One region of the Mesorhizobium sp. P2_D1 genome, then DNA from elsewhere that is predicted to be linked to it. Evidence: predicted binding sites of a transcription regulator. Region 1 holds the regulator's gene; each other region holds the start of a gene.
The links. Region 1 encodes PhoB, which activates phosphate uptake and scavenging genes when phosphate is short. Its sites were predicted from a motif close to TGTCATNNANCTGTCAT; they were not measured.

Region 1 (7,041 bases):
CGGCGCCGGCTCGACCTTCATCTATCCGGTGTTCGCCAAGTGGGCCGACACCTATAAGAAAGACACCGGCGTCGGCCTCAACTACCAGTCGATCGGTTCGGGCGGCGGCATCAAGCAGGTCATCGCCAAGACCGTGACCTTCGGCGCCACCGACAAGCCGATGTCCGATGCCGATCTGGAAAAGAACGGCCTCGTGCAGTTCCCGATGGTGATGGGCGGCATCGTGCCGATCGTCAACCTGACGGGCGTCAAGCCGGGCGAACTCATCCTTGACGGCAAGACGATTGCGCAGATCTACCTTGGCGCCATCACCACCTGGGACGACGCCGCGATCAAGGCGCTGAACCCGACCCTGACCCTGCCGTCGACGGCGATCGCCGTCGTCCACCGTTCGGACGGCTCGGGCACGACCTTCAACTTCACCGACTATCTGGTCAAGCTGTCGCCCGACTGGAAGGACAAGGTTGGTTCGGACACCGCGGTCGAATGGCCGACCGGCGTCGGCGCTAAGGGCAGCGAAGGCGTTGCCAACACCGTCAAGCAGACCGACGGCGGCATCGGCTACGTCGAGTATGCCTACGCCAAGCAGAACAACCTGTCGTACTCCAAGATGTTGAATGCCGCCGGCAAGGTCGTCGAGCCGTCGCTCGAATCCTTCGGCTCGGCTGCTTCGAATGCCGACTTCAAGGGCGCGAAGAACTTCAACGTCATCATCACCAACGAACCCGGTGATGCCACCTGGCCGATCGCTGCTTCGACCTGGGTGCTGATCCACAAGACCCCCGATGACGCCGCCGCGACCGGCGAAGCGCTGAAGTTCTTTGCCTGGGCCTACAAGGACGGCAAAGAAACCGCCAAGGGTCTCGACTACGTCTCGATCCCCGACAGCGTCGTCGACCTGATCAAGGCTTCGTGGAAGGCCGACATCCAGGCTGACGGCAAGCCCGTCTACGTCGGCGAATAACATCCCTTTGAAGGAGCGCCGCGCCGCGGCGCTCCTTTTCCCTCAATTCAAAGAGCCGAGCTTCACATGAGTGCTGTCCAGGAAGCCTTGCCAGCCATTCGAGGTTCGCGCGACGCGACTGTCAGACGTTTCGCGCTGACCGACGCGATCTTCCACGGAATGACCCGTGCCGCCGCCATACTGGTGCTGGTCTTGCTCGGCGGTGTTGCGATCTCGCTGTTTGCCGGCTCCTGGCAAGCCCTGTCGACCTTTGGCTTCTCCTTCCTGACCAGCGAAAGCTGGAATCCGGTGACGGAGAAATTCGGCGCGCTGGCGCCGATCTACGGCACCATCATCACCTCCGCCATCGCCATCCTGATTGCCGTGCCGCTTGGCATCGGCATCGCCATCTTCCTCACAGAGCTTTGTCCGCGCCCGCTGCGGCGTCCGATCGGCATGGCGGTTGAACTGCTCGCCGGCATCCCTTCGATCATCTACGGCATCTGGGGCCTGTTCGTGCTGGCGCCCTTCCTGCAGACGACCGTGCAGCCCTTCATCATCAGCGCGTTCCACGGCATTCCCGGCCTCAACAGCCTGTTTGCCGGTCCGCCCTACGGCATCGGCCTTTTGACGTCGTCGCTGATCCTTGCCATCATGGTGCTGCCTTTCATCACCTCGATCACCAAGGACGTCTTCGACACGGTGCCGCCGGTGCTGAAAGAGTCCGCCTACGGCATCGGCTGCACGACCTGGGAAGTGACCCGCCGCGTGGTCATTCCCTACACAAGGATCGGCATCATGGGCGGCGTCATGCTCGGCCTTGGCCGCGCGCTCGGCGAAACCATGGCGGTGACCTTCGTGATCGGCAACGCGCACCGCATCAGCACCTCGCTGTTCGCGCCGGCAACGACGATCTCCGCGACCATCGCCAATGAATTCACCGAAGCCGTCGGTGATCTCTATACCTCTTCGCTGGTGGCGCTCGGCCTGATCCTGTTCGTCATCACCTTCCTGATCCTCGCCATCGCACGCTACATGCTGATGCGCATTGACGCCCGCACGGGAGCCTGACCGATGTCGACAGCCACATCGCTTCATCAGAGCCGCAAGAGGAAGAATTCCGTGATGATGACGCTGTGCGTCGCCGCCGCGGGCATCGGACTTGCCTGGCTGGCGCTCATCCTCGGCGCGCTGCTGTACAAGGGCCTGTCCGGCGTCAATCTCGCGGTGTTCACCGAAATGACGCCGCCGCCCGGCGATGCCGGTGGCCTGCTCAACGCCATCTACGGCAGCATCATGATGACCATCATCGGCGTCGTCGTCGGTACACCGATCGGCGTGCTGGCCGGCACCTACATGGCCGAATACGGACGCTTTTCGAAGCTCACCACCGTGGTGCGCTTCATCAACGACATCCTTTTGTCGGCGCCCTCGATCATCATCGGCCTGTTCGTCTATGAACTGATGGTCCGGCCGATGGGGCATTTCTCGGCGATCGCCGGCGCCGTCGCGCTTGCCATCCTGGTCATCCCGGTCGTCGTGCGCACCACCGAGGACATGCTCAACCTGGTGCCGAACGCGTTGCGCGAGGCCGGCACCGCGATCGGCGCGCCGCGCTGGGTGGTCATCAAGTCGGTCGCTTACCGCGCCGCCCTTTCCGGCATCGTTACCGGCATATTGCTGTCGATCGCCCGTATCTCCGGCGAGACGGCGCCACTGCTCTTTACGGCGCTCAACAATCAGTTCTGGTCGAGCAATCTCAACGCGCCGATGGCCAGCCTGCCTGTGACCATCTTCCAGTTCGCTCTCAGCCCTTACGAGGAATGGCAGCAACTGGCCTGGACCGGTGCACTCATCATCACATTGACGGTTCTCGCGCTCAGCATCTTTGCTCGCAGCCTGACCGGACGCAGAGAGGACAAATGAGCCAGATGTTGTCTCCAGACATGACGATCGCCGCCGAGGCAATTGCCGGCAAGGCCAAGATCGAGGTCAAGAACCTCAACTTCTACTACGGCCAGAGCAAGGCGCTGAAGGACATCACGCTGTCGCTGCCCGAGCGCAGCGTCACCGCCTTCATCGGACCTTCGGGCTGCGGGAAGTCGACGCTGCTGCGCGTCTTCAACCGCATCTACGAGCTCTATCCCAAGCAGACCGCCGAGGGCCAGGTGCTGCTCGACGGCCACAACGTTCTCGACCGCTCGCAGGACCTCAACCTGCTGCGGACCAAGATCGGCATGGTGTTCCAGAAGCCGACGCCGTTCCCGATGTCGATTTATGAAAACATCGCTTTCGGCGTCAGGCTCTACGAGAAGATCAGCAAGTCCGAGATGGACGGCCGTGTCGAGCAGGCGCTGAAGCGCGCCGCACTGTGGACCGAAGTCAAGGACAAGCTCAACGCCAGCGGCCTCAGCCTTTCCGGCGGCCAGCAGCAGCGTCTCTGCATCGCCCGCACCGTGGCGGTGAAGCCGGAAGTCATCCTGCTCGACGAGCCGGCTTCGGCGCTTGACCCGCTGTCGACCGCCAAGATCGAAGAGCTGATCGACGAGTTGCAAGCCGACTACACGATCGTCATCGTCACCCACAACATGCAGCAGGCGGCGCGCGTGTCGAAGCAGACGGCCTTCATGTATCTGGGCGAACTGGTCGAGTTCGACCGCACCGAGAAGATCTTCACGTCGCCCCGCGAGAAGCGCACGCAGGACTACATCACCGGCCGCTTCGGCTGAGCTCAGGCATACGAGGACTAAGATCATGGGCGAACACACAGTCGCTTCTTTCGACGAGGATCTCGGACAGATCAGCAGGCTGATCCGCGACATGGGCGACCTCGCCGGCTCGATGGTCGGCGGCGCCACCAAGGCGCTGTTGAATTCCGACAACGCCCTGGCGCAGCGCGTCGTCTCCGACGATGCGATCATGGACGCGCGCCAGCGCGAGCTCGACGACCGCGCCATCACACTGATCGCCAAGCGTCAGCCGATGGCCGACGATCTGCGTCATGTCGTCGGTTCGATCCGCATGGCCGGCGACCTCGAGCGCATTGGCGACCTTGCCAAGAATATCGCCAAGCGCGTCGGCACCGTCGGCCTCAGCGTCACCCCGCGCGACCTGTCGCACTCCATCGACGCAATGGCGCAGCTGGTGCTGATCCAGGTGCAGGGCGTCATCGAGGAATATACGGCACGCGATGCGGCGGCGCTGGCGAAGCTGCGCGCCGACGACGAGCGCATCGACGTCAAGTACACCTCCGTGTTCCGCGAACTCCTGACCTACATGATGGAAGACCCGCGCAACATCACCGCCTGCACGCATCTTTTGTTCTGCGCCAAGAACCTTGAGCGCATCGGCGATCACGTCACCAACATCGCGGAAAATGCGTATTATGTTTTGACCGGCACGCAGCTGCCCGCCAATCGTCCGAAGCAGGACGAGACGGCGATGTCCGCGCCGGCGGCATGACGGCAGGGATGACCAGTCGATGATCGCGCCACGCATCATGGTGGTGGAGGATGAGGAGCCGCTGGGTGTGCTGCTCCGCTACAATCTGGAGTCCGAGGGCTACCAGGTCGAGGTGGTGACGCGCGGCGACGAGGCCGAGATCCGGCTGCAGGAGAACGTCCCCGACCTTCTGGTGCTGGACTGGATGGTACCGGCGGTTTCCGGTATCGAACTCTGCCGCCGGCTAAGGATGCGTCCAGAGACCGAGCGGCTGCCGATCATCATGCTGACCGCGCGTGGCGAGGAAAGCGATCGTGTGCGCGGCCTCTCGACAGGCGCCGACGATTATCTGGTCAAGCCGTTCTCGACGCCGGAGTTCATGGCCAGGGTCAAGGCGCTGCTGCGCCGCGCCAAGCCGGAAGTGCTGTCCAGCGTGCTCAAGGTCGGCGACATCGTGCTCGATCGTGAATCGCACAGGGTCTATCGCAAGAAGAGCGAGATCCGGCTCGGACCGACCGAATTCCGCCTGCTCGAATTCATGATGCGCCATCCCGGCCGCGTGTTCTCGCGCAGCCAGCTGCTCGACAATGTCTGGGGCGAGACGATCTACATCGACGAACGCACGGTCGACGTGCATGTCGGCCGGCTGCGCAAGGCGGTCAACAATGGCCGCATGCCCGATGTCATCCGCACCATTCGTGGGGCGGGCTACGCAATCCGGGAAGATTAGGGATCTGCTGATATTCAGGTGATGCCGGCCTGCGAACGGCAGTTTCCTGCGCTTCCGGTACTCACGGATCCAAATGTCCGCTCCGTTCCGGTTCTCGGAACCCGCCATTCTCGACTCGGCCTAACCTGAATCTCAACACATCCCGGCGCGTTATTCACGCAACGTTCTTGCCACCGAGGCCGGATCTCGCCTGCGTGCCGGGCGCGAAAATCTCCTGGTCTACGAAGGTCAGTGCCCGCGTGGCGCAGCCTTCGCGGATCAGTGGCAGTTCGTTCGGTTCGGTGTCGAAGGAAATCGATTGCGAATGCTGGCCGCCGGCGGTCTGAGCAATGGCCTCGCGCAATGCCGGCTCGATCAGGTCGAAGGCCGCGGCGCTGACACCGACCATGGCGACGGGCGCCGGATCGATCAGCGCGAACAGGCTGCCGAGACCGTAGCCGAGTGCCTCGCCGGCCTTGCGATAGGCCTCGCGCTCGGGTCCATCCCTCTCGCGGGCCGCGGTCGCCAGCGCGCGCATGTCGGCATCACTGACATCGGCGACCGGTTCCGCATCCTCACTCATCTGCCTTGCGTTGCGCCAGATGGCGTAGTTGCCGGCATAGGCCTCGACGCAGCCGCGCCGCCCGCAGCGGCACAGCGCGCCGTGCGGCCGATGGATCATATGGCCGAACTCGCCGCCCGAGGAATGAGTGCCGGTGAACAGCTCGCCCTTCAGCACCAGGCCCATGCCGATGCCGTGCGACAACAGGATGGCGATGAAGTCGTCGCGGTAGCGATCAGGGTCGCGCCAGCGCAACGCTATCGCCATCATATTGCAGTCGTTCTCCATGGTGGCGGGGATGCCGAACTCGTCCTCGAGTATGTCGGCGAAGGCGATGTCGGTGTGCGGCGTGATCGGCGACCACAGCATGGCGCGGGCTCGAGTGTCGGTGATGCCCTGGATCGCCAACGCGATGCGGGCGACACTGCGGACGTCGAGGTCGGGGTCTTCGAGACGACGCCGTACGATGGCAACGCATTCACCGACCAGCGCGTCGCGCGACATGGTCAGCGTGTCCAGCCGGCGCTGTTCCTCGGCGATCACCTGGCCGGCATAGTCGATGACGGCGACCGAGAGGAAGTTCAGTGACAGCACCACGGTCATCACCGCCGCCGCTTCCGGATTGAGGCCGAGGCCGACCTGCGGCCGGCCGCGTTTGAGCGAGCCGGCCTCGCTCGGCTTGCTCTCAGTCAGGATGCCTTCGCCGATGAGGTCGGAGGAGATCGCCGATATAGTCGAATGGCTGAGGCCCGTGGTCGCGGCGATCTCGGTGCGGGACGGCTGTCCGGCGCGGCGCACGGCCGCAATCACCATCGCCCGGTTGCGGCGGCGCAGATCGTCGTGACGGATTCCGACCGACATGCTTTTTCACATCCTCCCGGTCGCTGCAGCCTTTCGTGCCTCCCGAAGGCCATCAGCGAAGCCTGAAAGCGCGACGCGCTTCAGGCACTTGTTTCTGCACGTGTCGTTGCCCCAAAACCGCTGCGCACTTTTGGGGCGACATGCGCCAAGCCAAATTCTGGCAGAACCCCACCATCATGTCATTATTTATTCCGGAGCTCGAAAAAAACTCGGAGAGACGTCAAAATCCATCAGAATCGATGTTGACAGCGTTCGGGCGTTGGATCACTATTTTTTCGAGGCTCGAAAAAATAGAGCCTCTGTGCCGGCCTACGGGTCAGTTTGGTCGCGCCATACGCGGCGCAGGGAGGATAATATGAAAAAATTCACAGCCGCCATCCTGGCGGGTGTCGCCATGTCGCTGACGCTGGTGTCGGTCGCGCAGGCGAAGGACAAGGTCATCGGCGTTTCGTGGTCCAACTTCCAGGAAGAGCGCTGGAAGACCGACGAAGCGGCGATGAAGAAGGCCATCGAGGCGGCTGGTGA
Region 2 (7,802 bases), on a different contig from region 1:
CGGTCAGCGCAATCCCGCCCACAACAGCATGCCCATCGACCCCATCGTCGCGGTGTTCCTGATCCTGTGGGGCACGATGTTCTTTGGCGGGTTGGCGATGGCGTTCCTGCCGCCGACGTTCGGCACAAAGCTGTCGCCGGGCGTGTACAAATGGCTGGGCATGACGTTTCGTTACGGCCGCGGACCGAGCGGATCCTCGGGCAGCAGCTGGACAACGGGTTCGTCGTCGGGCAGCGGCTGGTCGTCGGGAAGTTCCGGTGGCGGGTGGTCGTCCGGCTCAAGCAGCGGCGGCGGGTTTTCGGGTGGCGGTGGCTCATCCGGTGGTGGCGGTTCTTCAGGAAGCTGGTGAGACAAGATCATGGCGACACGACCGATCAGCCCGGAAGATCATGAGCGCATCGCCGCCGCGATCCGTGCCGCCGAAGCCAGGACCGATGGCGAGATCTATTGCGTCATGGCGCATGCCAGCGACGGCTATTTCTTCCCGGCCGCCTTCATGGCGACGGCAGGCATGCTGATCGTCAGCCTTGCCGTCGGCTATGGGCTGGAGGCCTGGTGGCTGTCGATCCGGCTACCGCATTTCGTCATCGCACAGCTGCTGGCGCTGGCCTGCGTGCTGTCTTTGTTGTGGACGCTGCCCGGCCTGCGCATCCATCTGGTGCCGAGGCGGATGCGTTATCAGGTGGCGCACGCCAATGCGATCAAGCAGTTCCTCGCCCGCAACGTCCACCGCACCGCGGCGCGCACCGGCGTGCTGATCTTCGTCTCGATCGCCGAACGCTATGCCGAGGTGGTGGCCGATTCGGGCATCGATGCCAAGGTCGGCCAGCATGTCTGGGATGGCGTGGTGCGCGACTTGACCGCGCATGCCGGCGACGACCGGCTTGCTGATGGCTTCGTCAAGGCGATCGAAACGGTGGGCGCGGTGCTGGCCGAGCATTTCCCGGTCACGTCGGGCGACACCAACGAACTCGACGACCATCTTGTCGAGATCTGAGAGCCTGCCTGTAAAAGCTTCTCAGCCGGACGCCTGGTGCGGTTTTCCACGCTTCCGATGCTCACGGACCTGAAAGTCCGCTGCGCTTCGGTTCTCGAAAACCACCCCATCCTTCTCGGCTGAGCGCGTTTTCAGACAGGCTCTCGCCGATGTCACCGACGCCATGATCGTCTGTGAGAAAGCGATCGGCGGGCCGCGCGGACTCTTGCAATCGGGCAATGCGGGTTTATGGTTAAGAAATCATGAATACGCTGACGATCGACATAAGGAAGGCCGAACCGAGCGACGCAGGCGCCATCGCCGAGGTGCACCTGCAGGCCTGGCGCGGCGCCTATTCCGGCATCATTCCACACCGCACGCTGACATCGATGATCAACCGCCGTGGCGCCGATTGGTGGGCGAATGCCATCCGCCGCGCCGCCACCGTGCTGGTTGTCGAAATCGGCGGCGAGATCGCCGGCTATGCCACGATCGGCAAGAACCGGGCCCGGGAACTCAGGCAGCAAGGCGAAATCTACGAATTGTACCTGCGCCCGGAATACCAGGGTATCGGGCTTGGCAGCCGGTTGTTCGCGGCAGCCAAGGCGCGACTGGCCGATCACGGGCTGAAGGGCATGGTGGTGTGGGCGCTGGAAGACAACCAGAACGCGCTCGCCTTCTACGCCGGCGCCGGCGGCCGTGATGTTGCCGAGGGTGTCGAAATCTTCGAGCAGAAGGCGCTGAAGAAGGTCGCTTTCGTCTGGGAGTGACGGCCCGGCCTTTCGGCCACTGCCCACCTGACCTACCCAGCACCATTCGCCGCATTGCGCCGCCGCGCCTCGCCCGCTATCGATCTGTCATCGATAAGAGGGACAAAGCCATGCGCATTGAAGCCATAGCCAGCGGAAAGAATCCGCCTGAGGACGTCAACGTCATCATCGAGGTGCCGATCGGCGGCGAGCCGATCAAATACGAGATGGACAAGGAGGCCGGCACGCTGTTCGTCGACCGCTTCCTGCACACCTCGATGCGCTACCCCGGCAATTACGGCTTCGTGCCGCACACGCTGTCGGGCGACGGTGATCCGATCGACGTGCTGGTCTGCAACACCCGTGCGCTGGTGCCGGGCTGCGTCATCAATGTCAGGCCGATCGGCGTGCTGATCATGGAAGACAATGCCGGCCAGGACGAAAAGATCATCGCCGTGCCGTCACCCAAACTGACGCTGCGCTACGAGAACGTCACCGAGTACACGCAACTGCCCGACATCACGCGCCAGCAGGTGCAGCACTTCTTCGAGCACTACAAGGATCTCGAGCCCGGCAAATGGGTCAAGATCGAAGGCTGGCACGATTCCAAATATGCCAAGAAGATGATCCTCGAGGCGATCGCGCGGGCCAAGGCCAGCAAGTAACTCAGCTTCGTCATCCCAGGGCGGAGCGGGAGCGAAGCGACGCGCAGACCCTGGGATCCATGCCGTGATGCCTGTCGCGGACGCGGCGGAACAGAATTCTACACCGCTGCGGCGTTGTGATTTCGCGGCATGGATCCTCGGGTCCGCGCTGCGTCGCTACGCTCCTTGCTCCGCCCGTGGATGACGAAGTTGCGGACGCTGCGGCCAATCCGACGAGCTTAGTTATCGACCCGACCGAAAGCCGGCACGTTGCCGATGACGGGGTGCCTGTCCTTGCCGCAGGCGAACGTCCGCGCTTTCTCGTCGGCCAGTTTGCGCGCCTGATCGTTGGCGGCGGGATTGCCGGTGGCCAGCACCAGGCCGACCGTGCAGCCATCGCGGGCGTCCATCTGGCCGACCTTGGCGACGAGCAGCACCTCGGTCGGCTTCTTTTCGTCGTCCGGGTTGCTGATCGAGCGGCGGTGGATCGCGGCAAAGGGCACAGCCTTGTCGCCCGTGGTTTCGATGCGCCACTCGATCCTGGCGCCGGACGAATTGAAGCCGGAGAAACTCTCCCAGACCGATGTCATGTCGCTGCCGGGCGGAAAGCCATAAAACAGCGATTCGCGCGCATCGTCATAGGCGATCAGAACGGGGTAGCCGCGATAGCCTGAACAGGCGAGATCGGCCCAGTCGCCGTCGCCTTCCTCGGCCTGCGCGTAGGTCACGCAGTCCTTCTTCCAGTCGAGATCGGTATAGGCGCTAGATATGTCGCTCGCCTGCGCAGCCTGGCAGAAACCGGCCAAGACGAACGGGATCAGAAGAGCGCGCATGGCCGACAATCTCCGTTGCAAGCCATCGCAGCGTAGCGTCAAACACTATTTCTTCAAGCTCGCTTCAATCAGCAGATCGGCGTTGCGAGCGACTGACTGCGCCGGGCCGCCGAGCCCGAACAACTGGCCGCTGATATAGGCGCCTTCGATCAGCAGCAGCAGGCCGTCGCCCAAGGTGTCGGCGTCTTGCGCGCCCATCGCAACCGCCATGCCGCGCAGGCGACGGCGCAATTCCTGTTTGTTGGCCTCGCTGACCACGCGGGCCGGATGGCTGTGTTCGGGGTATTCGACCGCCGCATTGGTCATGCCGCAGCCGCGATAGTCCGCCACCTGCGTGCGCTTGCCGATGCGGGTCAGGAATGCCTTGATCTGCGCACGCGGGTCGCCGGGATGGGCGGCGACCGCCTCATCGAAACGCTCCCAGTATTCCTGGTCGTACTGCCTGAGATAGGAGGCCGCCAGCTCATCCTTGGAGGGAAAGCTGCGATAGAGGCTGGGCTTTGTGACGCCCGCGCGCTTGACGATCTCGTCGACGCCGATCGCCCTTATACCGCGCCGGTAGAACAGCTCGTAGGCCACGTCGAGGATCTTCTTGGCGGCCTTCGGTGGCGCCGATGCATGACCGTCGCTGATGGTCAGTTCAATATTTTTGTCCGTTGGCATCATGGAACTCGATTGACAATGTTACCGATCGGTACGTATACGTCCTCTCATCAGCAACGTACCGGTCAGTAACATGATAGCTCAATCCCGTCCGTTTGGCCAGCGCTACGCTTTCGTCGTGGTTGGCGTCATCTTCCTCTGCCTGCTGGTCGCGGCCGGCCTGCGCTCGGCGCCCGCCGTCATGATGTTGCCGTTGGAGAACAGTTTCGGCTGGCGCCGCGACATCGTTTCGCTGGCCGCCGGTGTCGGCATCCTGCTCTACGGCCTGACCGGACCGTTCGCCGCCGCCCTTATGGAGCGGATCGGGCTGCGCCGCACGCTGCTTGCCTCGCTGGTGGTGATGTCAGGCTCGACCGCACTCAGCCTCTTGATGACCAAGCCCTGGCATCTGTTCATCACCTGGGGCGTGTTCTCGGGCATTGGTTCCGGCGCTGTCGCCAGCGTGCTCGGCGCCACCATCGTCAACCGCTGGTTCAAGACCAATCGCGGCCTTGTCATGGGGCTGATGTCGGCCTCCAGTGCCTCCGGCATGCTGGTGTTCCTGCCGCTGATCGCCTCGCTTGCACAGTCGGGCGGCTGGCAGCCGGTTGTCATCGCCGTTTCGATCGCCACCGCGGCTCTGGTGCCGCTGGTCTGGCTGCTGGTGCCGGAGCGGCCGGCTTCGATCGGCATGGTGCGCTATGGTGCCGCGGCCGACGATGTGCCGCCGGTATCACCGGCATCGCAGGGCAATTTCCTCGCCCATACGTTCTCGACGCTGCGCCGCGCCGCCGGCACGCGCGTGTTCTGGTATCTGTTCGCCACCTTCTTCGTCTGCGGTTTCACCACCAACGGGCTGGTCGGCACGCATCTGATCGCCTTCTGCGGCGACATGGGCATCGGCGAGGTGCAGGCGGCCGGCCTGCTGTCGATGATGGGCATTTTCGACCTGATCGGCACGACGCTGTCGGGCTGGCTCACCGACCGTTTCGACCCGCGCAAGCTGCTCGGCGTCTATTATGGGATCCGTGGCCTGTCGCTCATCTACCTGCCCTATTCCGGCTTCTCGGCAACCAGCCTGATCATCTTCGCGGTGCTTTACGGCCTCGACTGGATCGCCACCGTGCCGCCGACGCTGAGGCTCGCCAACGAGGCGTTCGGCGATCGCAGCGGTCCGATCGTGTTCGGCTGGATCGTCGCTGCACATCAGATCGGCGCAGCTGCTGCCGCAGCCTTCGGCGGCACGATGCGCGAGCTTCAGGGCAACTACGAGCTGGCCTTCATGATCGCCGGCATGACGGCAATCGCCGCCGCCTGTATCTCGCTGTTGATCAACACCAGCCGACCGGCCTTCGATCCGGAACCGCAAGCGGCTTAAGGCGACTGGGTGGGGCTCTCCCTTCTCCCCCTGGAGACAGGGGAGAACGTGCCCAGCCTGTTGGTTGTTATCAAACCTTCATGGTTTGGAGATGCGCCTGAAACATTGAGGTTGGACCTTGGTGGCACCGTTCAAGCCATCCAGGAGACAGCCATGAACAAGCTCTCGATGACCCGCCGTGCTTTCGTCACCTCGGCCAGCGCCGCTGGCCTGGTCGGCGTCTCTGGCCTGGCGCTGCCATACTATTCACGCGCCAGCCAGCGCCCGGCCTTTACCCATGGCGTCCAGTCAGGTGATGTCGACGCCACCAGCGGGATGGTGTGGACGCGCACGGATCGGCCGTCGCGCGTCATGTTCGAAGTGTCGTCGACCGAAAGTTTCACTGATGCCGTCCGCCTGGCGCCGCTCGATACCTCGCCGGCCAGCGACTATACGGTCAAGCGCCTGCTCACCGACCTCGCTTCCGACCAGGATATCTTCTATCGCATGACGGCAGCCGATCTCGCCGACATCAACGCGGCTTCCGAGCCGATCACGGGCCGCTTCCGCACCGCGCCTGCCTCCAGGCGCGACATCAAGTTCGCCTGGTCGGGCGACACCGCCGGCCAGGGCTGGGGTATCGACGAGACCGGCATGAAGACCTACGCCACGATCGGCAAGCACACGCCCGACTTCTTCCTGCATTCGGGCGACACCATCTATGCCGACGGCGCCATGAAGGACGAGGTCGACCTGCCCGGCGGCGGCAAGTGGAAGAACGTCGTGCTGATCGACGGCAAGCGCAAGGTCGCCGAGACGCTGGACGAATACCGGGACCAGTGGAAATACAACATGATGGACAAGAACGTGCTGGGCCTCAGCGCGATCTGCCCGACCTTCTACCAGTGGGACGACCACGAAGTGCTGAACAACTGGTCGGATTCGAAGGATCTCAGCGCCGACAACCGGTACACCGAGAAATCCATCCATGTGCTGGCGGCACGTGCGGCGCGCGCTTTCCACGAAATGACGACGATCCGCTATGAACCGTCCGAGCCGGGCCGCGTCTATCGCAAGATTGCCTATGGGCCGCTGCTCGACGTGTTCTTCCTCGACATGCGTTCCTATCGCGGTCCCAACGGTCCGGACATGCAAGATGAGATGACGCCGCAATCGCGCATGCTCGGCGAACAGCAGACGAAATGGCTGAAGCGCGAACTGGCAAATTCGAAGGCAACCTGGAAAATCATCGCCGCCGACATGCCGCTCGGCCTCGTCGTTTGGGACGATGCCGCCAAGAAGGCGGGTGCCGAAGCGGTGAGCAACGGCGACAACGGCCCGGCCAAGGGACGCGAACTCGAGATCGCCGACCTTTTGCGTTTCATCAAGAACGCCGGCATCAGCAACACCGTCTGGATGACCGCCGACGTGCATTATACCGCCGCGCACTACTACAATCCCGACAAGGCGCAGTTCCAGGATTTCAATCCATTCTGGGAGTTCGTCTCGGGCCCGATCCATGCCGGCACGTTCGGCCCGAACGATTTCGACATGACCTTCGGTCCGGAGCTGAAATTCATCAAGGCGCCAACCGCCGAGCAAGGCCAGAACCTGCCGCCGTCAGCCGGCCTTCAATTCTTCGGGCTGGTCGATATCAATGGCGCCAGCGAGCAGATGACGGTGCGGCTGATGGACCGCGACGACAACGAGCTTTACAAGGTCACGCTCGACCCGGTGCGGTCGGCGTAAGCCCACCTTCGTATCTATTGGGATGACGACCGCTGCCTGCGGTCGTCAGTCGGGATAGCAGACCATCGGGACGTTCGGCCAGACGGCAGTGTCGCAGTTGGCGGCGTCCTGCCTCTGCTTGAAGGCGGCGCTGACCGGGCCGGTCACCATCGGGTCGACGCCGTCGGGTGCGTCGGCAAAGACCTGCTCGGCGGATGGCGCAACGGTTGGCAAGGCAGGCCGTGCTTCCTTCTGCGTCGCAGCCGACTGCGCGGCGTTGGCCGCCAGTAGGATGGCAAAGGCAGCGGACGCGATGAGCGGCCAAAATCGGTTGAGTTTATCGGTCATGACGTTCGAACTGTCCGGGCCTCGAAAGGTTCCCGCCTTGGTTAACAAAATCATTTCACACGCAGATGCTTAAGATTTGATGAGTATTTGGTGTCGCGCGTCCTCTTTCGCAACTGCGAAAAACCCTGTATGAGCCGCGCAACCGAAAGAGGCAGCGCCTTTGGCCTGCTGCCTGCAACGCTTCCGAGACCAGAACATGAAAATTCGTAATATCGCGATCATCGCGCACGTCGACCATGGAAAAACCACCCTCGTCGACCAGTTGCTCCGGCAATCCGGCTCCTTCCGCGACAATCAGCGCGTCGCCGAGCGCGCCATGGATTCCAACGACCTCGAAAAGGAACGCGGTATCACCATCCTGGCCAAGGCGACCTCGGTCGACTGGAAGGACACCCGCATCAACATCGTCGACACCCCTGGCCACGCCGACTTTGGCGGCGAGGTCGAGCGCATCCTGTCGATGGTGGATTCGGCCATCGTGCTGGTCGACGCCGCCGAAGGGCCGATGCCGCAGACCAAGTTCGT
Region 3 (7,802 bases), on a different contig from region 1:
GAGCAATCTCGTCGGCAATATGCTTCAAGATGCGGCTTCTCAACGTGAACGGCGAGATTGCCAACCGCATTTCATCCGTCGGCTCGGCATAGCCGGTGATGAAATTGAAGAGCTGGGCGACATCGCGGGCAATCGTGGGATCGGTGGTGAAGAAAGACAGATCGGTGTAGATGCGCGCGGTGACCGGATGGTAGTTGCCGGTGCCGAGATGCACATAGTTGCGCAGCTTGCCGTCCTCGCGCCGCACCACCAGCGACATTTTCGCATGGGTTTTCAACTCGAGGAAGCCGAACACGACCTGCACACCGGCGCGCTCCAGGTCGCGCGCCCAGCGGATGTTGGCTTCCTCATCGAAACGCGCCTTGAGCTCGACCAGCGCGGTCACCGACTTGCCGGCCTCGGCCGCATCGACCAGCGCGCGCACGATCGGGCTGTCGTTGGAAGTACGGTAAAGCGTCTGCTTGATCGCCACCACTTCCGGATCGGCCATCGCCTGGCGCAGGAACTGAACCACCACATCGAAGGATTCGTAGGGGTGATGGACGACGATGTCCTTCTCGCGAATAGCGGCGAAGCAGTCGCCGCCGTGCTCGCGGATGCGCTCGGGAAAGCGCGGATTGTAGGGCGTGAACTTGAGGTCGTCGCGCGGGACGGCGACGATCTCGGAAATCTGGCTGAGCGCCAGCGGACCGGTCAGAACGCTGATGCGGCTCGACGATACGCCTAGCTCGCCGGCAACGAATTCGCGCAGTTCCGCCGGCATCAGGACGTCAAATTCGATGCGGATCACCGACCCGCGGCGGCGGCGCTTCAGCGCCGTCTCGAACAGGCGCACCAGATCCTCGGATTCTTCCTCGACCTCGATATCACTGTCGCGGATGATGCGGAACGTGCCGGAGCCCTTGACCTCATAGCCTGGGAACAGCTTGCCGATATAGAGGCCGACTGCCTCTTCCAGCGGGATGAAGCGGACATGGTGCTTGCGGTCCGGCAAACGGATGAAGCGCTTCAGCGCCACAGGGAGGCGCAGAAGCGCGCTCATCTCTTCGCCGTTCTTGCGGTGGCGCAATTGCAGCGCCATCGAGAAACCGAGATTGGGGATGAACGGGAACGGATGCGCCGGGTCGATCGACAGCGGCGTCAGCACCGGAAACACCTGCTCCTGGAAATGGTCTTCCAGCCAGATCTTTTCGTCCTTGGTCAGTGCATCACGGGTGATGCTCTCGATGCCTTCCTTGTTGAGCAGCACGATGAGTGCCGAAAGGCTCTTCTGCTGGTCTTCCTGCAGCCGTTCGACCTCCCGCAGCAGCTGCTCGAGCTGCTGTTCAGGGGTGCGGCCGTCAGGGCTCTTCAGCGTGATGCCCTCGCGCACCTGGCCGGCAAGACCAGCGACGCGGACCATGAAAAACTCGTCGAGGTTGGCCGCCGAGATCGACAGGAAACGGACGCGCTCCAGCAGCGGATGATTGAGGTTCAGCGACTCCTCGAGAACGCGCCGGTTGAACTGCAGCCAGGAAAACTCCCGGTTGACAAAGCGATCCGGGTTGCCGCCCTCCGGGCGAGCCACCTCGACATTCACGAATTCGCTCTGCACCGGCTTCAGTTCGTTCATTTTTCCTGCTCTTCCCTCACGCTCCGCCGCCGAGCGACGTAACCTTCCCGGATGCGCCGCAGGTGCCCTGAAGCGAGGCCTGACCCTCTCCGTAACCCGATTCCGTTTTCGGGGTCATTGCCTTAACCGGCTTAACTTATCCTCTGACAGGCTTTTGCGACAGTTTGATTTCATCGAACTTGCAAAGAGACCGGTTATGATCCAGATGCAGAAGAGACTGCGTTAAGGAGACGACGACGATGGCAGGCGGTTCCATTCCCCATTTTCAGAACGATGCGGGCCACCCGGCGATCGACATCGGCGTCAAGGAATTCATGTGCACGGGCGCCAACCCGCCTTTCGACCACCCGCATGTGTTTCTCGACATGGGCGACGACAACGAAAAGGTCTGCCCCTATTGCTCGACGCTCTACCGCTATTCGTCCAAGCTGAAGGCGACAGAAACGCTGCCGGCAGGCTGTATCTACATCGACCAGGCCGCCTGATTCCTTCGCGGCAAGCCCGATGGACAACACGCGGTCCCGGCAAATCGTCATCGCCGGGGCGGGTGTCGCCGGGCTGACCGCCGCGCTGGCGTTCGCCGAACGCGGCTACCGCGTGCAGGTGTTCGAACAGGCGCAGCGCCTGGAAGCCGCAGGCGCCGGCATCCAGCTTTCTCCCAACGCAACAGGCATTCTTCGCCAGCTTGGCGCGCTCGACCGGCTGCTGCCGGCAGCGGTGCGGCCGGAAGCGGTGGTGTTGAAGGACGCCGCGACGTTGCGCGAACTGGCACGCGTGCCGCTGGGACAAGCCGCCGAAGCCCGCTGGCAGGCACCCTATCTCGTTGCTCACAGGGCTGACTTGCAGAGCGCACTGACTGCGCGCGTTGCCGAGATGCCGAACATTGTTCTTTCTCCCGGCGCACATGTCAGCGGCGTTGCCGGAGGCAGCCATGGTGTCACAGTGGCTGCCGAGATGGACGGCGAGACCATCGAGGCCGAGGGCTTGCTGTTGGTCGGCGCCGATGGCGTCTGGTCATCGGTGCGCGGGCTTGTCGACACAACCAAGGGAGCGGCCTCGCCAAGAAGTCACTTTTCGGGCGAACTGGCCTGGCGTGCCACCATTCCCGCCGACAGCGCTGCCGGAAAAGCCTTCGCCGCGATCGGCGTCACCGATTGCGTCACGACCTTCCTGCATCCCGGCTTCCACATGGTCGCCTATCCCGTCAGCAAAGGTGCTGCCTTCAATCTTGTCGCCTTCACCAGGGGCGAACGCATTGCCGAGGGTTGGTCGGGCAATGCCAACGCTGGGATTTTGACCAGTGCGCTGCGCGGTACCGCCGCAGCACTTGCTCGTCTGATCGAGGAGGCCGGCCCGTGGACGGCGTGGCCGATCCATACGGTCGAGAGTAAGCAGCCTTGGACGAACGACCGCATCGCGCTGATCGGCGATGCGGCGCATGCGATGACGCCGTTCGCGGCGCAAGGTGCCGCCATGGCGATCGAAGATGCGGCCGCGCTTGCGGATGTCGTTGCGGACTTGCCCGGCGATCCGGCACAAGGTCTTCAAATCTGGGAGAACCTGCGACGGCCGCGCGTCGCCAGGGTCGCCCGTCGTGGCGCCCTCAACCGCCTCGCCTGGCATGCCGCGGGTCCAGTCTCCATCGCACGCAATCTGTTCCTGAAAATGCGCTCGTCTGAAAAACTCGCCGCCGATCTGGACTGGCTTTATGGCTGGCAGGCGCAGAAAATCATCCGGCGCTGAAAGCTGGGGCATAGCCCGGATGCCCGCCCGTTGAGCGGTGCTAATTGTAAAGCCGCAGCGACAGTCCGAGCGAAGCCGGCAGCGGGTTCCACCAGCCGGTGCGCAAGCCGGCGGTGCGCAAGGCCGCCGCGGTCCAGGTGTTGCAGCCGACCAGCGCGTTGAAATGGCCGTTGGCTTCATAGAAGCGGTCGAAGCTGGAATAGGCCGCGCCCGGAACGAGAAGCGGGCCTTGCGGCCCCCGTTGGAAACTCGCATCGATGAAATCGAGCAGTGCCGCAAAACGCTCCTCGCCGATGTCGAAGCCGGCGACATCCGGATGCGGTTCGACTATGGCGCCAGCAACATCGACATGCATGACCGACGCGTCGAGGGTCAGTGCCTTCATCACCGGGACGGCCTTGAGCTCGGACCATGTCGGCGTCTCTAGGTAGAAGGCGCGACCGCCCCAGCCGAAGACGAAGTAGCGAACTTCCGGACCATCGGCTGGGATGCCGGCGTCGACCAGGAAATGGAACCGCCGGCGCACCCTCTCGTCGACCGGGATGGCGATGTCGGTGTGGATCGGGTTGTTCAGCACCAGGATATGGCGCGTGTTGGCGGGATTGGCGACGGCCGGCGGCCACAGCGGCCGCGGCACGAGAGCGCCCAGCGTCACAGCGAACGCAACGACGATCAACGGCAGGCCTAGAAAACGTCCCAGCTTTTTCATGAATGGCGGCCTTGCAAACGCACCCCGGCGCGACACGAACCGCCCGCCTCCTGCTCATCCATACGCAAAAGAGCCCGGCACTGTTTCAGCCGGGCTCTTCCTGGTTATCGAAGGCCTAGTGCAGGATCTGCGACAGGAACAGCTTTGTGCGTTCGTGGCGCGGATGGTCGAAGAACTCGGCCGGCGTGTTCTGCTCGACGATCTGGCCCTGGTCCATGAAGATCACGCGGTTGGCGACTTTGCGGGCAAAGCCCATTTCGTGGGTGACGCACAGCATGGTCATGCCTTCCTCGGCAAGGCCGACCATCGTCTCCAGAACTTCCTTGATCATTTCCGGATCGAGCGCCGAGGTCGGCTCGTCGAACAGCATGATGCGCGGGTTCATGCACAGCGAACGGGCGATCGCCACGCGCTGCTGCTGTCCGCCGGACAACTGGCCGGGATACTTGTTGGCCTGTTCCGGGATCTTGACGCGCTTGAGGAAATGCATGGCGATTTCCTCGGCCTGCTTCTTCGGGGTCTTGCGCACCCAGATCGGCGCCAGCGTGCAGTTCTCCAGGATGGTCAGATGCGGGAACAGGTTGAAGTGCTGGAACACCATGCCGACCTCGCGGCGCACCTCGTCGATCTTCTTCAGATCGTTGGTCAGTTCCTTGCCGTCGACGATGATCTTGCCCTTCTGGTGCTCTTCCAGACGGTTGATGCAGCGGATCATCGTCGATTTGCCGGAGCCCGACGGGCCGCAGATGACTATGCGCTCGCCGCGCATCACTCTCAGGTTGATGTCCTTCAGCACATGGAACTCACCATACCATTTGTGCATGGCGACGATGTCGATGGCGACATCGGTGTCGGAGATGTGCATCTTGGCGGCGTTGACCTTGATCTCTTCCGCGCTGACAGCATTTTCGGTTGTCATGACAGGATCCCCTTGTTCTTTTTGTTTAGCGTTTGTGGCCGGTGTCGAGTCGGCGTTCAGTGTACATTGAATAGCGCGACATGCCGAAGCAGAACAGCCAGAAGACAAAGGCGGCGAAGATCAGACCCGACTTGGCGGTCTGCGCCGTCGCCCAGTTGGCGTCGGAGAAGTTCTGCTTGACGATGCCGAGCAGGTCGAACATCGAAATGATCGTGACAAGGCTGGTGTCCTTGAACATGCCGATGAAGGTGTTGACGATGCCTGGGATGACCAGCTTCAGTGCCTGCGGCATGACGATGAAATACATCTTCTGCCAATAGCCAAGGCCAAGCGAATCGGCGCCTTCATACTGACCCTTGGGGATCGCCTGCAGGCCGCCGCGCACCACTTCAGCCATATAAGCGGCGGCAAACAGCGACACGCCGATCAGCGCACGCAGGTACTTGTCGAAGGTGACGCCCGGGGGCAGGAACAGCGGCAGCATGACGCTGGCCATGAACAAAACGGTGATCAGCGGAATGCCGCGTACGGCTTCGATGAAGATGACGCACAGCATCTTTACGATCGGCATTTTGGAGCGACGGCCAAGCGCCAGCACGATGCCAAGCGGCAACGATACGACGATGGCCACGAAAGACAGCGACAGCGTCACCAGCAAGCCGCCCCAGCGCGCCGTTTCGACATGTTCCAGACCGAACGCGCCACCGACCAGCAGGAAGAACGACACAATCGGGAGACCGACGATCAGCAGCAGGGCGTTGAGACCCTTGCGCGGCACGCTCGGCATCAACATCGGCACCATGAGCACGACCAGCAATATGCCAACCAGGATCGGCCGCCAGCGCTCCTCGACCGGATAGGTGCCGAACATGATCTGGCCGAACTTGGCGTTGACGAAGGCCCAGCAGGCGCCGGACCAGCCATCCGGCTGGATACCGCCCTGCGCCACCGTGGCGCACACGGTCCGGTTAGGTCCCGTCCACACGGCGTTGATGAACGCCCAGTTGATGATCTGCGGCAGGATCATCACCACCAGCGCGAAACCGATGATGGTCAAAATGGTGTCGCCCGTCGACGCAATCAGGTTCTTGCGCACCCAGGCGCTGAAGCCTGTGACGCCGGCCGGCGCCGGCTGCGCCAGTGCCATTTCGGTGCGAACCCAGGACATATCATGTTCTTGCATGTCCTTACCTCTCCACCAGCGCCATTTTGGCGTTGAACCAGTTCATGAATAGCGAGGTCAGAAGGCTGATGGCCAGATAGATCACCATCATGATGACCACGCATTCGACCGCCTGGCCGGTCTGGTTGAGCACCGTGCCGGTGGTTGCCGTCAGGTCGGGATAGCCGATGGCGATGGCGAGTGAGGAATTCTTGGTCAGGTTGAGATATTGGCTGGCCAGCGGCGGAATGACGATGCGCATGGCCTGCGGCACAACCACCAGCCGCAAGGCCTGACCGGCACGCAGGCCTAGGGCTGACGAGGCCTCGCTCTGGCCCTTGGCAACACCGCGAATGCCGGCGCGCACGATCTCGGCGATGAAGGCGGCGGTATAGAAGGACAGCGCCAGATAGAGTGACAGGAATTCCGGCTTGACGACGAAGCCGCCAGTCAGGTTGAAAGTCGATTGCTTAGGAAAATCAAAGGTCACCGGGAAACCGCTCAGCACATAAGCGAGCAGCGGAAGCCCGACAATCAGCGCCAGCGACGTCCAGAACACCGGGAATTGCTGGCCGGTCGCCATCTGCCGCTGGTGCGCCTTGCGCGCGACGAACCACGCCATGGCGATGCCGACAAGCAGCCCCACCGGGATCAGCCAGGAGCCGTCGCCCCACACGGCGCGCGGAAAATAGAAGCCGCGCTGGTTGAGGAAGGAGCCGAAGGGCAGGTGATAGCTGTCACGCGGCGCCGGCAGCACGGCAAGCACGCCGGAATACCAGAAGAAAATGACCAGCAGCGGCGGGATGTTGCGGAAGACCTCGACATAGACCGTGCAGATCTTCTGGATCAGCCAGTTCTGCGACAGGCGGCCGATGCCGATGACGAAGCCGATGATTGTGGCGGTGATGATGCCGACAAATGCGACGATCAGCGTGTTGATCAAGCCGACGATGATGGCCCGGCCATAGGTGGAGTCCGACGTGTAGGCGATCGCCGTATCGGAAATATCGAAGCCGGCACGGCCTCTCAGAAAGGCGAAGCCGGAGGCAATATGCAGGTTCGTCAGGTTCACGATGGTGTTGTGGACGATCCACCAGACACCAGACACCAGCAAGGCGACGACCAGGCATTGATAGAAAATGCTGCGGACTTTTGGATCATTTATGAGAGAAGCGCGACTTGGCTCCTCGCGAAGAACTTCCTGCGATGCCATTCGACCGTCCCCTGAAAGAGAAACCGGAAGGCAGACGATCTGCCTTCCGGATCACATTTCGATCAGCGGATCGGCGGAGCGTATTGCAGGCCGCCCTTGGTCCATAGCGCGTTGATGCCGCGGGCGATCTTGAGCGGGCTCCCCGAGCCGACATTGCGGTCGAACATTTCGCCGTAGTTGCCGGTGGCCTTGACGATGTTGACGACCCAGTCATTTGAGACGCCAAGATCGGTGCCAATCTTGGTATCGGCTTCCTGGCCGAGCACGCGCTTGATCTCCGGGCTGGCGGAGTTCTTCATTTCGTCGACATTGGCCTTGGTGATGCCGAGCTCCTCGGCGTCGAGCAGCGCGAAATAGGTCCACTTGACGATGTGGTACCACTGGTCGTCGCCCTGGCGCACGGCCGGTCCGAGCGGCTCTTTCGAGATGATCTCGGGCAGCACG
Region 4 (7,802 bases), on a different contig from region 1:
TGCCGACGATCAGTTTGCCGCGGTCGAGCACGGTGCGCAGCAGGCTGTCGGATGCTGCCTGAGCGGCAGCCTTCTGGGCATCGACGGTTGCAAGCACGCCAGCCGTGGCCAGTCCCGCCATTCCAAATTTCAGAAAATCACGTCTTCCGGATGTGTCGTTCACGGCGACCTCCTTTCGTGTTGTGTTCCCCTATGCACAGGAAATTCACGCATCGTCGATTTTCACAGCGATTGTCTCTTACAAGAGACGTATGTATCCTGTACAAGACAGATACTAGCATCAGGAATCGACAATGCAAGACGGCAATGCCCCAGCAGTTTCAGCCGACGAGAAGATTTCGGGCTCCCGCGAAAAAGGCCTCAACCGGGTCCTCGAGATCCTGGAATTTCTGCACACGACGCAGCGCGCGATCGGCATTGGCGATCTTGCCAAGGGGGTGAACGCACCCCGCTCGACGACCTACACGCTTGTGCGGTCGCTGGTGGATGCCGGCCTGCTGGAAATGGCCGGCGACGGCAATCGCGTCTATTTCGGCAAGAAGCTCTATCTCTACGGAATGGATTATGTGCGGGGCAACGACCTCTTGAGGCGCGGGCGTCAGGAGGTCGACAATCTGTCGCGCGAAACGGGCGAGACCTCGGAACTGTGTATGCTGCAGAGTGGCCGCTATACGATCGTCCATTCAAGCCCGGGCACCAGGCCGTTCCGCATCAGCTCCGCCACCGGCCTGCAGATACCGCTGCCCTGGACCGCTTCGGGACGGCTCCTGCTGGCGGGCTTCCAACAGGCCCAGATCGAAGACATGGTGTCCGAAGACGATCTCGTCCTGCCGGACGGCCGCAGACTGCTTCTCAATGACTTCATCGCCGACATAGCGAAAGCCGAAGCCACAGGCTATTGCGTCACCTCGGGCCTTGTCGATGCCTATACGAAATGCCTCGCCGCGCCCGTCTTTTCAGGACCTGGCAAGGTCGAGGCGACGATGTGCCTGGTGGTCCCCATCGACACGTCCGAGGAGCGGACCGGTAGTCTCATCGGTCTGCTGCGCGACCGCGCCGCCAGGCTTTCGATCGCCGGATAGGCGCAAAGCGATCAGGATCGACCCCGGCTCCGCCTTCTTACGCAATGATGTCGGGGATGATCTTGTCTTCCAGCGCCATCAGCCGGTCCTTGAGGAACAGCTTCTTCTTTTTCATGCGCTGGATCTGCAGCGGGTCGCAGTTCGTGGCGATCATTGCGTTGATCGCCGCATCGAAATCGGCGTGTTCCTGCTTCAGCCGGGAAAATTCGAGGCGAATATCGGCCTGTTCCTGATCGGACATTCTCTACCGTCTGCACGTCTGCGGCGCCCAAAAACTGGGCCTGATTGGGCGGGACCGGCAACTTCTGCCGCTGGCGCGCAGCCCATACCACATTTCACATTGTCGTGGAATGCTACCACGCAGCATTCGACATCGCCGCCGGATGGTGGCACAGTGTCATTGTGCCGTCACAGAAGCGAACCTGCGGTGGACGCGCCGTGACGGTTGCAATCGAGGAAAACCATGAAAGGGAGAACCAATCATGTCTCTTGCTTCCCATCTTGATGAGTTGCAGCGGAAACACGGCGACATCGAGCGCGAGATTGATGACGCGATGAACCACCCGTCGGTAGACGACCTCGAAATCGTGAATCTGAAGCGACGCAAGCTGGCACTCAAGGACGAGATTGAAAAACTGAGAGCACAACCGACCACGCATTGATGCCCTCCTGATATAGACGATCACGATCCACGGCCTTTTGCCGGCGGCAGCTGTCGCCGGTGTGGTGGATTTTGATTTCCAGCGCGGCGATCGCCCAGGTTGGACTTCCGTTCAGGTCAATTTTCGCTTCGGCCGTCGCCGGATCACCGATTGTTTTTGATCCCGGCGGCGAGCCAAATGCGGCCAGTGGCGACCTGTCGCCATTGACAAGCCATCTTTGCTCCTCCACCTCATGCCCGGACTTTAGCGCATCGGCCCGGGGCGTTTGTGTGCGTCCGGTGGACGCATGGCGCTCCAGAGACAAAAGGCTGCCGGGCATGACCGGATATTTTTCCTCTCCCTTCCCCCGCCGCACCTCGGTCGGCGTCGATGTCGGCGGCGTGGTCGTCGGCGGCGGCGCGCCGGTTGTCGTGCAGTCGATGACCAACACCGATACGGCCGATGTCGACCAGACGGTTGCGCAAGTTGCGGCGCTGCACCGCGCCGGCTCCGAGATCGTGCGCATCACCGTCGATCGCGACGAGAGTGCTGCGGCCGTGCCGCGCATCCACGAAAGGCTGGCGCGGCTCGGCGTCGACGTGCCGCTGGTCGGCGATTTCCACTATATCGGCCACAAGCTTTTGGCCGACCATCCGGCCTGCGCCGAGGCGCTGGCCAAATACCGCATCAATCCGGGCAATGTCGGCTTCAAAGACAAGAAGGATCGGCAGTTCGCTGCGATCGTCGAGATGGCGATCAAATATGACAAGCCGGTGCGCATCGGCGTCAACTGGGGTTCGCTCGACCAGGAGCTTTTGACCCGGCTGATGGACGATAACCAGACCAAGGGCTTTCCGCTGACGGCGCAGGAAGTGACGCGCGAGGCGATCGTGCAGTCGGCCATTCTCTCGGCCGAAATGGCGGAAGAGATCGGCCTTGGCCGTGAAAAAATCATCCTGTCGGCCAAGGTCAGCGGCGTGCAGGACCTGATCGCCGTCTATACCGAACTCGCCACACGCTCCAACCACGCTCTGCATCTTGGCCTGACCGAGGCCGGCATGGGCTCGAAAGGCATCGTCGCCTCGTCCGCCGCCATGGGCATCCTGCTCCAGCAAGGCATCGGCGACACCATTCGTATCTCGCTGACGCCGGAGCCGAACGGCGATCGCACGCGTGAAGTGCAGGTGTCGCAGGAACTGTTGCAGACGATGGGGTTCAGGCAGTTCGTGCCGATCGTCGCGGCCTGTCCGGGCTGCGGCCGAACGACCTCCACCGTGTTCCAGGAACTTGCCCAGAACATCCAGGCGGATCTCAGGAAGAACATGCCGGTGTGGCGCGAAAAATATCCCGGCGTCGAGAACCTCAAGGTCGCGGTGATGGGTTGCATCGTCAACGGCCCGGGCGAGTCCAAGCATGCCGATATTGGCATCTCATTGCCCGGCACCGGCGAGACTCCGACGGCGCCTGTCTTCGTCGACGGCAAGAAGGCAGCGACGCTGCGCGGGTCGTCGATCGCGGCGGATTTCGAGAAAATGGTCGCAGACTATATCGAGCAACGGTTTGGTCGCGGCAAGGCTGCGGCCGAGTAGGCGCCATGCAGCGTTTCCTGTGGGTGGCGCTGATCTTGCTGTGCGGAGTGGGCTGGTCGACGCTGGTTCAGGCAGACCCACCGCAATCCGCCAAACAGCGGCTCATCGACAAGGTCTGCACCCTGATCCAGGCCCATGCCGACCAGAACGGCTTGCCCAGGGATTTCTTCGCTCGGCTGATCTGGAAGGAAAGCCGCTTCGATCCCAACGCCGTCAGTCCGGTCGGCGCCGAAGGCATCGCCCAGTTCATGCCGGGCACCGCCAAGATGCGCGGCCTTGCCAACTCCTTCGACATCAACCAGGCGATCCCTGCCTCGGCGAGATATCTCGCCGAGATGAAGGGTGCCTACGGCAATCTCGGCCTGGCGGCTGCCGCCTACAATGCCGGCGAAAGCCGGGTGTCGCGCTGGCTCGGTTCCGGCGGCTTCCTGCCGATGGAGACCGAGAGCTACGTATTCGACATCATGGGCGAGCCGGTCGATAAGTTCACCGATCCGGCCTATGCCGGAAAGGTCGAGCCGCTCGATCAGAAGGCGGATTTTGCCGTTGCTTGCCGCAGGCTGCCGGTGATCATGTCGCAGACCGTGGCAATGGCTTCGATCAACATAAAACCATGGGGCATCCAGGTGGCCGGCAACTTCCGCCGCAGCGCCGCGATCAGTCAGTGGCTGCGGGTAAGGAGCCGCTTCCCGGCCTTGCTCAGCGACCATGATCCGGTGGTTAGCCGGGTGCGCACGCCAATCGGCCGGCGCGGCATCTACGCGGTCAGGATCGGTGTCGACGACCGCGCCGCTGCCAATGTCATCTGCCAGAAATTGCAAAGCGTCGGCGGAGCGTGCGTGGTGGTGCGCAACCGGTAGTCTGACCCGTGGCGGGCAAGATGTTCTGGCCGAAAAGGGGGCGATGACGTGAAAGCCAGCATCATTCTGCTCAATGGCGTCGGCAGTGCAGGCAAGAGCTCCATCGCAAGGGCGTTGCAACAGATCACCGCCGCGCCCTTCCTGCATGTCCAGATGGACACTTTCATCGAGATGCTGCCAGACGCCTTGCAGGACCATGAGGATGGCTTTTCGTATGAGACCGTCCGGCAGGACGGCAAGCCTGCGGTCGTGATCAGGACCGGATCGGCGGGGGCGCGGACCCTGCGCGGCATGCGCCACGCCATCGCCGCACTGGCTGGGCAAGGCAACAACCTCATCGTCGACGAGGTGCTTTGCAACGGCGAAATGTCCGAATATCTCGAACTGCTGTCGGCCTTCGACCTCCATGTGGTTGCTGTCCTGGCGCCGCTGGAGGTGCTGGAGGCGCGCGAAGCCCAGCGTGCCGATCGGCTGCCGGGCCTGGCGCGCTGGCAATATGGGCGCGTGCACGAGAACATTCGCTACGACCTCGAAGTCGACACCAGCGTGCTGACCTCGCAGGAATGTGCCCGTCGCATCCAGCAAAGATTTCAGCTATAGCGCGACCATTCTTGCCAGGGGCGACAGCCTTCCCACCGACGAACCGCGAGAGCCGTGACATGTTTGACGGATACATCATCTGCGGCACCCCGAGGACCGGAAGCACTTTGCTGTGCAAGCTTCTGGCGTCCACGAAGACGGCTGGCAATCCTCACTCATTTTATCGGCGGCAGGATTTGTCGGAGTGGGCCGAAGAGTGGGGCCTGCCCGGTCGCGACACGATGAGCGAGCTCGACTTCAATGCCGCCTATCTCAAGGCGGCGATCGCCAATGGCAGGGGTGGGACAGGCATTTTCGGTCTTCGTCTGATGCGGGAAAACCTGGATGAGCTTTCAACGATCCTCGACCAGGTTTTCCCAAAACTTCCATCGGACAGAGCGCGGTTCGAGAAAGCATTCGGCCGTGTTCTCTACATGCATCTCTCGCGTGAGAACAAGCTTGCGCAGGCTGTCTCTCTGGTCAAGGCAGAGCAAACCGGTCTTTGGCATATCGCTCCCGACGGAACCGAGATCGAAAGGGTCGCACCCGCGAAAGAACCGCAATATGATTTCGAGCGGCTCAAACGTGAGGTCACGGAGCTCGAGGCCTATGATGCCGCCTGGAACATTTGGTTCGTAGAGCAAGGCATAATTCCGCTGCGGCTTGGCTACGAGCGTCTTGCCGCCGACCCGGCCGCGACATTGCTAGACATCTGCGGAGCCTTGGGCGTTCAAGCGCCGATCGCCGATGACATAAAGCCAGGTGTTGCAAAGCTCGCCGACGAGACGAGCCTTGACTGGATGCGCCGCTATCATCTGGACGCCGCCGCCTGACGTGCCGATGACTGCGAGCTAAGCCGTCTTCGCCACCACCGTCTCGCTGAGCCAGGTGCCGATCTTGGTGCCGAGGCGGTCGGGTGAAACCGGCTTCGGCAAATAGTCGTCCATGCCGGCCTCGATGCACTTGTCGCGATCGCCCTTCAGCGCGTGCGCGGTGACGCCGATGATCGGGATGTGAGTGCCCGACGAGGTCTCCATCGCACGAATGGCGCGGGTCGCTTCGTAGCCGTTCATCTCCGGCATCGAGACGTCCATCAGGATAAGCCTGGGGCGCAGCGCCCGGTACATCTCGACCGCCGTGCGGCCGTTGCCGGCGATGCGATAGCTGAGGCCAAGGCCGTTGAGGATCTGGCCGAAAACCAACTGGTTTACGTCGTTGTCCTCGGCAATGAGGATGTCGATCGGACCGTTCAGCGTAGCCGTCGATTCCGGTGCTGCGGCAACCGGTATCGCCGGGCCCCGGATAACGGTGAAAGCGGGTGGCGCAGCCGGGGGAATCGGCACGATCGGTTCGCGGACGAACTGGGCCTTGCCGACCTGCGAGCGGGCCCTCTGGATGACCGAGATGACGGTGCCGAGCAGGACAGCGGAACGCGCCGGCTTGGTCAGGTGCGCGGCGATGCCGAAGTCGATGATCATCTTGCCGAAATCGACCTGGTCGACCGAGGTCAGCAGCACCACCGGAATGGAAGCCAGCCGGCTGTCGGACGCAATGGCCCTGGCAACATCGGCGCCGTTCATGCCCGGCATCTGGTAATCGAGGATGATGCAGTCAACGGCGGCGCCCAGCTGGAAGGCGCGATCGAGGAAGGCCAGGCCCACGGCGCCGCTTTCGGCGGCTGCACAGTCGAAGCTCCAGCTTCTCAGCTGCTCGAGCAGGATCTCGCGGTTGACCGGATTGTCGTCGATGACAAGTACGCGCGCGCCGGTGACGTCGACCGGCACGATTTCGTCGCGCGCCACGGCATGGTGCGCCGGCAGGGGCACCGCAAACCAGAACACCGAGCCGCGCCCGATCTCGCTCTCGACGCCGATCTTGCCCGCCATCAGATCGACGAGGCGCGCGGCGATGGCGAGGCCGAGGCCGGTGCCCTCGTGGCGGCGGGTCGACGACCCGTCGACCTGGGCGAATTTCTCGAAAACGTTCTGCAGTTTTTCGGCCGGTATGCCGATGCCTGTGTCCTCGACGCGGACCTTGAGCTGGACCACGTCGTTGACGATCTCGCCGCCGACATCGATCAGCACGTGACCCTTTTCGGTGAACTTCACCGCATTGCCGAGCAGGTTGGTGACGATCTGCCGGAACCGTCCGGCGTCGCCGACGACATAGGCCGGCAGCCGCGGGTCGACACGCACGATCAGTTCGAGGTTCTTCTCGGCGACGCGCGCCGACACCAGCGTCGCCACGTCCTCGACCGCCTCGGAGAGACGGAAGGGAGCCGGATCGAGGGTCAGCTGGCCGGCATTGATCTTGGAGAAATCGAGGATGTCGTTGATGATGGTGAGCAACGCGTTGCCGGATTTGACAATGACGTCGGTGAAGGTTTTTTGGCGCGCGGTCAGGTCGGTCTTGGCCAGCAGCTCGGCCATGCCGAGCACGCCGTTCATCGGCGTGCGGATTTCGTGGCTCATATTGGCCAGGAATTCAGACTTGGCGCGGTCGGCGGCCTCGGCCTTGAACAGGGATTCGGCGGATTCGGCAAAGGCGCGGCGGATGGCCACTTCCATCGGGCGGAAGATCCAGAAGGCGACGATGGCAAGGGCGGCGAACAGGATGCCGCTCGCCCACAGCAACAGCCTGTCGCTGGAGACATCGGCCAGATGGCGCTCGTCGTCCATGGCGGTGCGGACGCGGACCAGCATCGGTTGGGCGAACAGGTCATTCTGGTTGCGGATTTCGCGATAGCTCCATTCATCGACCTTCTGCGCCATCGACATCAGGTTGAAGTTGCGCACCATGTCGCGCGGCGACCAGAACAGGTCGCCGTTGACGGAAGCGGTTTCGAGCTCGTTGATGGTCTTGACCGAAAGGCGCGGCTTGATCGCGGCAAGCTGGGCGGTCAGCGTTTCGATCTCGCCGGTCAGGCGCTCCGAATGACCCCGCGCCGATGAGGTGAGGGCATCGCGCGTCTCCGCCCGCCATGCAGTACCGGTCGTCTCGGCAAAGCTGGTCGCGTTGCGCAGGTCGCGGGTGAAAACGACGAGGTTGCTG

Region 2: a site for PhoB is predicted at 5,288-5,304, ahead of AC1D0I_RS17120 (alkaline phosphatase D family protein). Genes of this name have one in related genera too.
Region 3: a site for PhoB is predicted at 1,769-1,785, ahead of AC1D0I_RS28210 (RNA degradosome polyphosphate kinase). Genes of this name have one in related genera too.
Region 4: a site for PhoB is predicted at 1,478-1,494, ahead of AC1D0I_RS18000 (YdcH family protein). Genes of this name have one in related genera too.

What each region holds. Positions count from the first base shown of each region.
Region 1 is NZ_JBFUDZ010000020.1:67,709-74,749, reverse strand. It holds gene pstS (phosphate ABC transporter substrate-binding protein PstS) at 1-964, shown strand, start outside; gene pstC (phosphate ABC transporter permease subunit PstC) at 1,031-2,014, shown strand; gene pstA (phosphate ABC transporter permease PstA) at 2,018-2,869, shown strand; gene pstB (phosphate ABC transporter ATP-binding protein PstB) at 2,866-3,672, shown strand; gene phoU (phosphate signaling complex protein PhoU) at 3,698-4,405, shown strand; gene phoB (phosphate regulon transcriptional regulator PhoB) at 4,425-5,114, shown strand; gene AC1D0I_RS16605 (ROK family protein) at 5,269-6,516, opposite strand; gene xylF (D-xylose ABC transporter substrate-binding protein) at 6,872-7,041, shown strand, end outside.
Region 2 is NZ_JBFUDZ010000021.1:88,424-96,225, reverse strand. It holds partial or broken gene AC1D0I_RS17155 (TPM domain-containing protein) at 1-349, shown strand, start outside; gene AC1D0I_RS17150 (TPM domain-containing protein) at 359-997, shown strand; gene AC1D0I_RS17145 (GNAT family N-acetyltransferase) at 1,240-1,746, shown strand; gene ppa (inorganic diphosphatase) at 1,857-2,390, shown strand; gene AC1D0I_RS17135 (hypothetical protein) at 2,609-3,202, opposite strand; gene AC1D0I_RS17130 (TetR/AcrR family transcriptional regulator) at 3,248-3,865, opposite strand; gene AC1D0I_RS17125 (MFS transporter) at 3,939-5,222, shown strand; gene AC1D0I_RS17120 (alkaline phosphatase D family protein) at 5,376-6,950, shown strand; gene AC1D0I_RS17115 (hypothetical protein) at 6,996-7,277, opposite strand; gene typA (translational GTPase TypA) at 7,474-7,802, shown strand, end outside.
Region 3 is NZ_JBFUDZ010000061.1:6,969-14,770, forward strand. It holds gene AC1D0I_RS28210 (RNA degradosome polyphosphate kinase) at 1-1,612, opposite strand, end outside; gene AC1D0I_RS28215 (zinc-finger domain-containing protein) at 1,852-2,097, shown strand; gene AC1D0I_RS28220 (FAD-dependent monooxygenase) at 2,117-3,355, shown strand; gene AC1D0I_RS28225 (TIGR02117 family protein) at 3,396-4,064, opposite strand; gene AC1D0I_RS28230 (amino acid ABC transporter ATP-binding protein) at 4,180-4,929, opposite strand; gene AC1D0I_RS28235 (amino acid ABC transporter permease) at 5,009-6,166, opposite strand; gene AC1D0I_RS28240 (amino acid ABC transporter permease) at 6,171-7,358, opposite strand; gene AC1D0I_RS28245 (amino acid ABC transporter substrate-binding protein) at 7,421-7,802, opposite strand, start outside.
Region 4 is NZ_JBFUDZ010000023.1:66,552-74,353, reverse strand. It holds gene AC1D0I_RS18015 (transporter substrate-binding domain-containing protein) at 1-121, opposite strand, end outside; gene AC1D0I_RS18010 (IclR family transcriptional regulator) at 294-1,082, shown strand; gene AC1D0I_RS18005 (YdcH family protein) at 1,120-1,323, opposite strand; gene AC1D0I_RS18000 (YdcH family protein) at 1,565-1,744, shown strand; gene AC1D0I_RS17995 (hypothetical protein) at 1,698-2,063, opposite strand; gene ispG (flavodoxin-dependent (E)-4-hydroxy-3-methylbut-2-enyl-diphosphate synthase) at 2,062-3,312, shown strand; gene AC1D0I_RS17985 (transglycosylase SLT domain-containing protein) at 3,318-4,172, shown strand; gene AC1D0I_RS17980 (chloramphenicol phosphotransferase CPT family protein) at 4,221-4,772, shown strand; gene AC1D0I_RS17975 (Stf0 family sulfotransferase) at 4,736-5,584, shown strand; gene AC1D0I_RS17970 (response regulator) at 5,603-7,802, opposite strand, start outside.